Regions from separate parts of the Micromonospora sp. BQ11 genome, predicted to be linked through region 1. Evidence: riboswitches for the same ligand, from Rfam matches in the RefSeq annotation. Region 1 holds a riboswitch; each other region holds the start of a gene.
The links. A riboswitch is a leader RNA that binds a small molecule or an ion and turns the genes downstream of it on or off. The one in region 1 is predicted to bind cyclic di-AMP.
Positions count from the first base shown of each region.

Region 2: linked by a shared signal. The riboswitch ahead of ACTMSW_RS16720 (coiled-coil domain-containing protein) and the one ahead of ACTMSW_RS27500 (C39 family peptidase) in region 1 are both predicted to bind cyclic di-AMP.
Region 3: linked by a shared signal. The riboswitch ahead of ACTMSW_RS06225 (coiled-coil domain-containing protein) and the one ahead of ACTMSW_RS27500 (C39 family peptidase) in region 1 are both predicted to bind cyclic di-AMP.
Region 4: linked by a shared signal. The riboswitch ahead of ACTMSW_RS29950 (transglycosylase family protein) and the one ahead of ACTMSW_RS27500 (C39 family peptidase) in region 1 are both predicted to bind cyclic di-AMP.

Region 1 is NZ_JBQHDB010000017.1:15,008-17,198, reverse strand. Features, by position in the region: gene ACTMSW_RS27500 (C39 family peptidase) at 87-935, opposite strand; cyclic di-AMP (ydaO/yuaA leader) riboswitch at 1,161-1,303, opposite strand; gene ACTMSW_RS27495 (hypothetical protein) at 1,625-2,191, opposite strand, start outside.
Region 2 is NZ_JBQHDB010000007.1:85,699-87,889, forward strand. Features, by position in the region: gene ACTMSW_RS16715 (YibE/F family protein) at 1-547, shown strand, start outside; cyclic di-AMP (ydaO/yuaA leader) riboswitch at 714-844, shown strand; gene ACTMSW_RS16720 (coiled-coil domain-containing protein) at 849-1,862, shown strand; gene ACTMSW_RS16725 (carbonic anhydrase) at 1,924-2,191, opposite strand, start outside.
Region 3 is NZ_JBQHDB010000002.1:481,226-483,416, forward strand. Features, by position in the region: gene ACTMSW_RS06220 (cation diffusion facilitator family transporter) at 1-529, shown strand, start outside; cyclic di-AMP (ydaO/yuaA leader) riboswitch at 680-811, shown strand; gene ACTMSW_RS06225 (coiled-coil domain-containing protein) at 816-1,889, shown strand; gene ACTMSW_RS06230 (DUF2269 domain-containing protein) at 2,022-2,191, shown strand, end outside.
Region 4 is NZ_JBQHDB010000020.1:90,045-92,235, forward strand. Features, by position in the region: gene htpG (molecular chaperone HtpG) at 1-39, opposite strand, end outside; gene ACTMSW_RS29950 (transglycosylase family protein) at 164-814, opposite strand; cyclic di-AMP (ydaO/yuaA leader) riboswitch at 814-984, opposite strand; gene ACTMSW_RS29955 (ATP-binding protein) at 1,310-2,191, shown strand, end outside.

The DNA.
Region 1 (2,191 bases):
CCCGCCGGGCGAGAGCCGCGACGCGGGTACGACAACGGGCGCCGACCCCTCCTGCGGAGGTCGACGCCCGTCGCGGAGCGTGTCGGTCAGGCGGAGTAGCCGCGGGTGGCGGCCCAGTTCGCCAGGTCGATGGTGGTCATCCAGTACGCGGGGACGGCCGGATCGGCGGAGTCGGCGATCCGCACCAGACGCCCGTCGTCGGAGTAGCCCACCACCGCGATGTAGTGGCCGCCGGGGAACGAGTGCCAGCCGCCCTCGGTGTCCGTGGCGGTGCCCGCCACGTTGACCACGACGCCACGGCCGTCGGTGACGGCGGCGACCACGTCGGCCTGGAGCCGGTCCATCTGCGCCGGGGTGGCCGCGCCGCCCGGGATCATCCGGCTGCGGTACGGGTCGCCCTTGACCACGGCGTTGAGGACGCGGGTGGTGTCCTCGACCGAGTCGGTGCCGAACTGGTCGGTGCCGAGCGGGCCGGCGAGCTGGTCCTGGCTGCGGGCGATGCCGGCGGCGCTCAGGGCGTTCCGGACCGCGGCCGGACCGCAGTTGAAGAAGGTGGTCTGCGCCTGGTAGTCGTACTCCAGGATCTTGCGCTTCGGCGCCTTGGGCGGCTCCGGCCTGCGGGTCAGGTCCGGGTCCGCGGCGGCGGTGCTGGTGGCGGCGCGCGGCGACGCGGGGGCGGCGCCGGACGGGGTGGCGCTGGACGGGGCCGCGGCGGCGCGGGCCTCGCCGCGCGACGCGACGGTGGTGTCGCCGCGCAGCTCCGCCACGCCGGCCGGGGTCCGTGCGGCGGCCGGGGCGTCGTCGCCGCCGGTGATCAGGGGACCGCCGGAGGCGAGGACGAGCGCGGCGGCCGACGCGGCGGCCACCTGGTACGGGCGCTCGGCGGCCAGTCGACGGAGCTGTCGCTTGAGGTGGTGCTTCACATGTTCCTCCACGGTCTCGGGGGGCGAGCGGCACACCGGGTCCCCGCCGCGCGGGACAGCGACGGGCCCTCCGCGCGGACGACGTCGGCGCGGTGGTGGACCACTACTGGGGAGAGCGCCCGGACTACCGGGCAGCGCGGTGGGTCAGCTCGCGGCCACCGGCCGAGCGAGCACGGGTACCGCGGCGCCGTGGAGACGGCGGAACAACCAGGGGGTGGGTGCGTGCTGCACGAGTGCAACTCCTTCCGGTGCCGCCTACCGGGTTAGCTGACGGATTCGGGCGGGAAGTACGCCCTACCGCGGGCCGTGGGCCTGCGGATTCACCCCAACGTGCACTGGGTCCCCGGTTCGTGATCATCACGATTGAGCGGGTCGGCGCGGCGTCGCTCCTTGCGATCGGGTACCGCACCGGACGAGGCGACACTACTGGCCGGCCATCGGCCTGCCAACCCGCTCCCACCTGCGTAAACCTGGCCCGCGGCAGCAATTTTGCAGGCAGTTAACCACTGACGGTATTCAATGGGACGGCGATCGCAGAAACGCCCTCGGGGAGGACATCGGGACACACCTGGATGATGGTGCCCGAACCATCGGGAGCAATCGACCACGGTGCGGCGGGTGCCCCTTTCCGCAATCATGTGACCGGGCTCACGGAATTAACGGAGCAGTACCGCCCGAAAGCGGGGCGGACAGGCCGGTACTCAGCCCACCCGGGCCGGCCGCCACCGGGCGGCAGCCACCCGGCGTGGGACCGCCGCCGCCTCCCGGGCGGTCGGAACCCGACCCGGACGCAGCCGGGCCGCCGCCGCGTACGCCTCGGCGGCGAGGGCCCGCGCCGCCTCCGCGGCCACCTCGGCGTTGCGCCACGCGGCCTGTTCCCGCTCGGCGGCGGCCCGGTACGCGGCGAGCTTCCCGTCCCGTACCGCCCGGGCCAGCACCACCTCCTGCTCCACCGGGTGCCGACGCGGGTTCCAGCCGTGCCGGCGGCCGAAGACGTCACTGAGCTGGCGGGCGGACAGGTCACCGCGCCAGTGGGCGGCCATCGCGGTCTGGTGCAGCCAGCGCTCCCGGGTCGCGTACTCGGTCGGGGTGCGGGGCGTACGGGGGCTGGGCAACGCCCTGGTGCCGACGAACCGGCGGGCGGCGGTCTCCGCCTCGTCGTACGCCGCCCAGGTGCGGTCCACCTCCTCCTGCGCGGTCAGCCACGCCTGGCGGCGCCGTCGGGCGGTCTGCGCGGCCCCCGCCGCGGCCACCGCCACCTCGTCCGC
Region 2 (2,191 bases), on a different contig from region 1:
GCACGGGCTGCTGCTGGCCGGCATCATCATCGGCTCGCTCGGCGTGCTCGACGACGTCACGGTCACCCAGGCCGCCACCGTCACCGAATTGGCGCACGCCAACCCCGGGCTGAGCCGGTTGCAGCTCTACCGGGCGGCGACCCGGGTCGGCCGCGCACACATCGCCTCCACGGTGAACACGATCGTGCTGGCGTACGCGGGCGCCTCCCTGCCCGTGCTGCTCCTGCTCACCGCCGACTCGCGGGCGGTGACCCAGATCCTCACCAGCGAGTTCCTGGCCCAGGAGATCGTCCGGAGCGCGGTCGCCACCCTGGGCCTGATCGCCGCGGTGCCGCTCACCACCGCGCTGGCGGCCGTGGTCACCACGGCCGGCCGACGGGGCGGTACGGCCACCGCCGGCGACGCACCCGCCGAACCGCCGATCCCCCGCGCGGCGGTACGGGCGGAGGCGCTGGAGGCGCTCAGCGCCCCCCGCGCGACGGACACCGCGCCCGCCACCCCCGGCAGGTGGCCCGACCGAGGAAGGAGCACGGACACCGCATGGTGAAACTGCGTAGCGTGATCACGCGGACCCACCCGCCTGATAGTCGCGTCACTGGTCATCGGCTTTGGCTTCGAAATAGCTCGTTTAGTCGGCTTCCGGACGTAGATCCCCAGGACGACTGTCGGGTAACCTCGCTGCCGGTCACCGCCGAAGGCGCGCAGCGGCGCCTGCGGTGCCGCCGCCCAATCGCCGCGAGGCGAACCGGGGACCCAGGTACCTGGGGTGAATCCGCGCACGCGGTAGGGGCCACTTCCGTCCCGAACCCGTCAGCTAACCCGGTCGGCGGTCGACGGAAGGGAACATTGTGACGGCACCCCTACGCCGCTGGTCGACACCTGTGGTGGCCGTGCTCGCCGCGCTGGCCGTGTTCGCCGGGCCCCTCCCGGCGTCCGCCGCACCGACACCCCCGAAGCCCTCGGGCCACGACGCCCAGCCGACGTTGCTCAACGACGTCATCGAGACGAAGAACCGTGAGTTCGTGAAGGCCCAGGCGGCCCTGAGGAAGTCGGAGAAGCGCCAGCTGGAGCTGCAGCAGGAGTTCAAGCGGGTCCAGCGCGAGCTGGACGCGCTCGCGCCGCAGGTCAACGAGATCGCCGCCCAGTCGTACCGGACCGGGCGGATCGGCGCCGTGTCCATGCTGCTGGGGGCCCAGACCCCCGACTCCTTCGTGCAGCGCGCGGGCGCCCTGGACGAGCTGAACATGGTCAACGCCAAGCAGCTCGCCGAGGTCAACGCGGTCAAGGCCCGGGTGGAACAGGCGAAGCTGGCGCTCGACACCGAAGTCCGGGCGCAGCAGCGCCTGACCAACGACCTCAACCGGGACCGGGTCGCGGCCGAGAAGGCCCTCGACCTGGTCGGCGGCAACGGCCTGACCGGCGGCCTGGTCAACGCCACCTCACCCGTCGCGAAGATCGCACCGGGCCGGACGGGGGACGGCGACTGGCGGCCCGAGTCGTGCAGCGAGAACGACCCCACCACCTCCGGCTGCGTCACTCCCCGGACGCTGCACATGTACAAGGAGGTCAAGCGGGCCGGCTTCACCCGGTTCGTCGGCTGCCACCGGTCGGGTGGGCCGTACGAGCATCCCAAGGGCCGCGCCTGCGACTGGTCGCTCCAGAACAGCGGCTTCAGCCCCTGGCACAACACCGACACCCGGAAGTACGGCAACAACCTGACCGCCTTCCTGGTCCGCAACGCCGACCGGCTCGGCATCTACTACGTGATCTGGAACCGGCAGATCTGGTTCCCGGCGACCGGCTGGAAGTCGTACAGCGGTCCCTCGAACCACACCGACCACGTCCACGTGTCGCTGCTCTGACGACCACCGGACAGCACGAGAGGGCCGCCCCCGGTCGGGGGCGCCCCTCTCGTCGTAGCGGTCAGGCGGCGGTCGCGGCGGCCGGCACGTCGACCGACGCGGCCGGTGGGCCGTCCGCCGACATTTCAGCCACCGTGCGGACCTCGCCGGCGGTGAGCCGGTACGACATGCCGACCACCGCGCAGCGGCCGGCGTCGACCTCGGCGGCGAGCGCGTCGGAGCTGGCCAGCATCGCCTCGACGGTCTGCGCGATGTGGATGTCGATGATCCCGTCGAGGTCGGACACGCCCACGGCCTCCGCCCGCCGGAGGCTCGGCACGACGCCGTCC
Region 3 (2,191 bases), on a different contig from region 1:
CGTGCTCGGCCTGCTGGCGAACCTCGTCGCCTTCGGCCTGCTGCGCCCCGGCGCCAAGGAGAACATCAACCTCCAGGGGGCGTACCTGGAGGTCCTCGGCGACCTGCTGGGCTCGCTCGGGGTGATCGGGGCGGCCCTGCTGATCTCCGTCACCGACTGGTGGTGGGCCGATCCCCTGGTCGCGGTCGCGATCGGTGTGTTCATCCTGCCCCGCACGTGGCGGCTGGGGCGGTCCGCGCTGCGGATCCTGGTCCAGGCGGCCCCGGAGCACCTCCAGGTGACCGCCGTGCACGACCGACTGGCCGCCGTGCCCGGCGTCGCGGAGGTGCACGACCTCCACGTCTGGACTCTCACCTCGGGCATGGACGTGGCCTCGGCGCACCTCACCATGGCCCCGGACGCCGAGGTCGGCGCCGTGCTGACGGCGGCCCGGACGGCGCTGCGGGAGGACTTCCGCATCGACCACGCCACGTTGCAGATCGAGCCCGGCGCGACTCCCGGGACCTGCGGGACAGTCGAGTGGTGTTGAGCATCTCCTTAAATCAGAGTGTGTAAAGTGTGCTTATGCCGGTTTTGTCGGTAAGGGCGTGTGCACCATGCGTCACCACCGCTGCACGCGTCCCACCAGCACCGGTAGGCTCTGATCCGGCCTCCGCCAGGCGGCACCCACCGGTGCCGGCGGTGGCCGCCGCCTAATCGCCTGCCACGGCGAACCGGGGAACCATGTTCCTGGGGTGCATCCGCGTCAGCGGTAGGGATCTTCCGTCCCGAACCCGTCAGCTAACCCGGTCGGCGGCTGACGGAAGGACATCTGCATGCCCACACCCGTACGACGACGCGCCGCCCGGACGGCGGCCCTGATCGCCGCGACGCTCGCCGTCGCCCTCGGCGGCACACCGGTCCCCGCCGGCGCCGCCGCTGTCCCGACCACCGCTCTCGCCGCCCCCGGGCAGGACGAGGAGGGCGGCACCCCCGCTCTGCGAGCTCAGCTCGAAGCGGCCAGCAAGGGTTACCTCGACGCCAAACGGGCCCTGGACACCTCGGTCAAGCGGCAACAGCAGCTCGCCGTCGAGGTGAAGAGGACCGAGACCGAGTTGGCCGAGCGGAGCCGGCAGGTCGGGGAGATCGCCGGTCTCGCCTACCGCACCGGTCGCCTCGGCTCCGCTTCCGCCCTGCTGAACAGCAGCTCACCGGAGGGCTTCATGGACCGCGCCGCCGCGCTGGACCAGGTCGCCGCCAACGAGGACCGGGCGCTGCGCCAGCTCCAGGAGGCCCGCGACAAGGCCGCCCAGGCCAAGTTGGCCGTGGAGGTCGAGATCCGCGAGCAGACCAAGCAGACGACGGTGATGGCCAAGCGCAAGCAGCAGGCGGAGAAGGCCCTCACGGTGGCGAACGAGCGGGCGTCCGACCCACCGAGCAGCAGTGGCAGCGGCAGCGGCAGCCGCACCGCCAGCACGAGGGCAAAGCCGGCGCCGCGCAACTCCGACGGCTCCTGGCCGTCCGAGTCGTGCAGCGTGAACGACCCGACCCCGGCGAACGGCTGCATCACGCCACGCACCCTGCACGCGCTCAACCAGGCCAAGGCGGCCGGCTTCACCCGGTACGTCTCCTGTTACCGGCCCGGCGGGTCGGGTGAGCACCCGAAGGGCCGCGCCTGTGACTTCGCCGCGCAGAAAAGCGGCTTCGGCGGTGACGCCACCGGCGGGGACCGGACGTACGGCAACAACCTGGCGGCGTTCTTCGTCGACAACTCCGACCGGCTCGCCGTGCTCTACGTGATCTGGTACCGCCAGATCTGGCTGCCCAGCAGCGGGTGGAAGTCGTACAGCGGCGCCAACGGCGACCCGTCCAGCGACCACACCAACCACGTGCACCTGTCGGTCTACTGACCGGCACCCTCGGCCCCCGGTGGACGCCTCACGGCGGCTCACCGGGGGCCGTCGCGTACGTCGGCCGACGTACGCAGGGTGTCGTCGCCGGGCCCACGACGGGCCACCGCGGGACCGGCAGCATCTCCTGACATGACCCGACTCGCACCGCCGGCCCGCAAGGCCCTGCTCACGCTGCACGTGGTCAGCTCGGTCGGCTGGCTCGGCGCCGACCTGGTGCTGCTCACCCTCGGCGTCGCCGTGCTGCGCGGCGCCGACCCGGACACCGTCTACCCGGTCGCCGCGCTGGTCGCCACGCTGCT
Region 4 (2,191 bases), on a different contig from region 1:
CTCGGCCTGGAACTCCAACGTCTCGGCCCGGTTGCTCACACCGTGTCCTTTCATGCTCGACGACCACGAGAAGGTTCGCGGAAAGGATACGAGCCGTCGCGGACGGCGATGCGACGACGCCCGGCCGGTGGTGCCGGCCGGGCGTCGTCGAGGAGGGTACGCGTCAGAGGCTGAGCCGCTGACCCGGGAAGATCAGCCCGGGGTCGTCGCCGACGACGCGCTCGTTGCGCTCGTACAGCGCCCGCCAGCCGCCGTCGACGTCGTGCGAGGTGGCGATCTTGGCGAGGGTGTCGCCCGGCTCGACCACGTGGCTCTCGCCGCTGCTCGACGGTGTGGTGTTCCGCGTCGAGCGGTCGTTGCCCGAGTCGCGCTTCGTCGTGCCGGAGTCGCGCTTCGTCGTGCCCGACTCCGAGGACCGCTCGGCCTTCTTCGGCGTGTACGCCTTGGTGGAGCCGCCCCGCTTGCCGCAGGTCGGCCACGCGCCGATGCCCTGGCCGTCGAGCACCCGCTCGGCGACCGCGATCTGCTCGCCGCGGCTGGCCAGGTCGGCCCGCTTGGCGTACTTCAGGCCGCCGTAGCCCTCCCAGGTGCCCTGGGCGAACTGGAGGCCGCCGTAGTAGCCGTTGCCGGTGTTGATGCTCCAGTTGCCGCTGGACTCGCACTCGGCGATCGCGTCCCAGTTGACGCTCGCGGCCTGCGCCGGTGCGGCCGGGCCGAAGATCGCCACCGCGCCGGTCACGGCGCCGACGGCGAGCGTGCCGAGAGCGGTACGACGGGCGGTGCGACGGTGCCGGGGCTGGTAGTCAGATGTCATCGATGTGTCCTCCACGCCTGCGAGGTCAGCTGTCGGGTTCGGGCCGAGGAGCCCGGCCGCCGAGGCGGCTTCACCCCGAGGTGACGTGCACCGAGGAACGTGTGGGTCCCCCGCTCCATGCCTGGTGACGGGTACCGACGGCCGGCGGCAGGATTAGGCGTTACCGACCGTGGAGTTCGCGTCGCGAACCCGCTCGACGTTAGGAGCGCTTCGCGCCGATTGCCCACTTCTCGTGAACTTCCTCACCGCCACGCACGGGAGCACGAGCCGCCAACTTGCGCCCCACCCGTACCTGTGATCGCCCGCCCCCCTTGGCCGCCACCTGTGGCGGGGCCACAGGTGTGGATGCGGATGCCCGGGGGTACAGATCACCTCCGGGGTGGCGACGGATGCGCGAGCGTCCGCAGGTGCCAGGATGGGGCAGCTAACGCCAGCAAGGGGTGGTCGGCCCCGGAACGGGGCTGCGATGGGACTCGGTCGAGGGTGACGCAACGGGTGGGTGACCTCTTCGTCGGTGGTGGGGACACCGGGCGGCTGATGGCCCGGCTCGACTGGTCCCTGACGCCCCTCGGCGCGGTCGAGGGCTGGCCGCAGAGCCTGCGCGCCGCCGTGCGGATGGTGCTGTCGTCCCGCTACCCCATGCTGCTGCTGTGGGGGCCGGAGTTCACCCAGCTCTACAACGACGCCTACTCGGCACTGATCGGGGACAAGCACCCCGGCGCGCTCGGCGACGACGTGCGGGTCACCCTGGCCGAGGGTTGGGACGTGCTGGCCCCGCTCATCCACGACGCGATGGCGACCGGGGTGGCCAGCTGGGTGCCGGCCCTCCAGCTGCTGCTCGACCGCTCCGGCTACCGCGAGGAGGCGTACTTCAGCGTCTCGCACGCGCCGGCCCGCGACGACGATGGCCGTACGGTCGGGGTGCTCACCGTGTGCAGCGAGGTGACCGAGCAGGTGGTCGGCGAGCGCCGGCTGCGGCTGCTGCGGGACCTGACGGTCGGCGGGGACGGGCGCACCGTGGACGTGGCCGGCACCTGCCACCGGCTGGCCCGGGCCATCGGCGGGTACCCGCTGGACGTCCCGTTCGCCGCGATCTACCTGCGCGACGGCAGCCTGCTCCGGCGGGCGGCGTGCGTCGGCGGTGACCTGGTGGCCGCGGCGCTTCCGGAGAGCGTGCCGGCTGGCGACGGGCGGGACTGGGGCCTGGGGGAAGGCGCGGCGGGCACGGTCACCGAGGTCACCGGTGTCGGCGACCGACTCGCCCTGACCGGCGGCCCGTGGGAGGACCCGGTCGCTTCGGCGCTGGCTCTTCCCCTGCCGTCCGCCGAGGCGGACCAACCGCTGGGGGTGCTGCTCGTCGGGGTCAGCCCGAGCCGG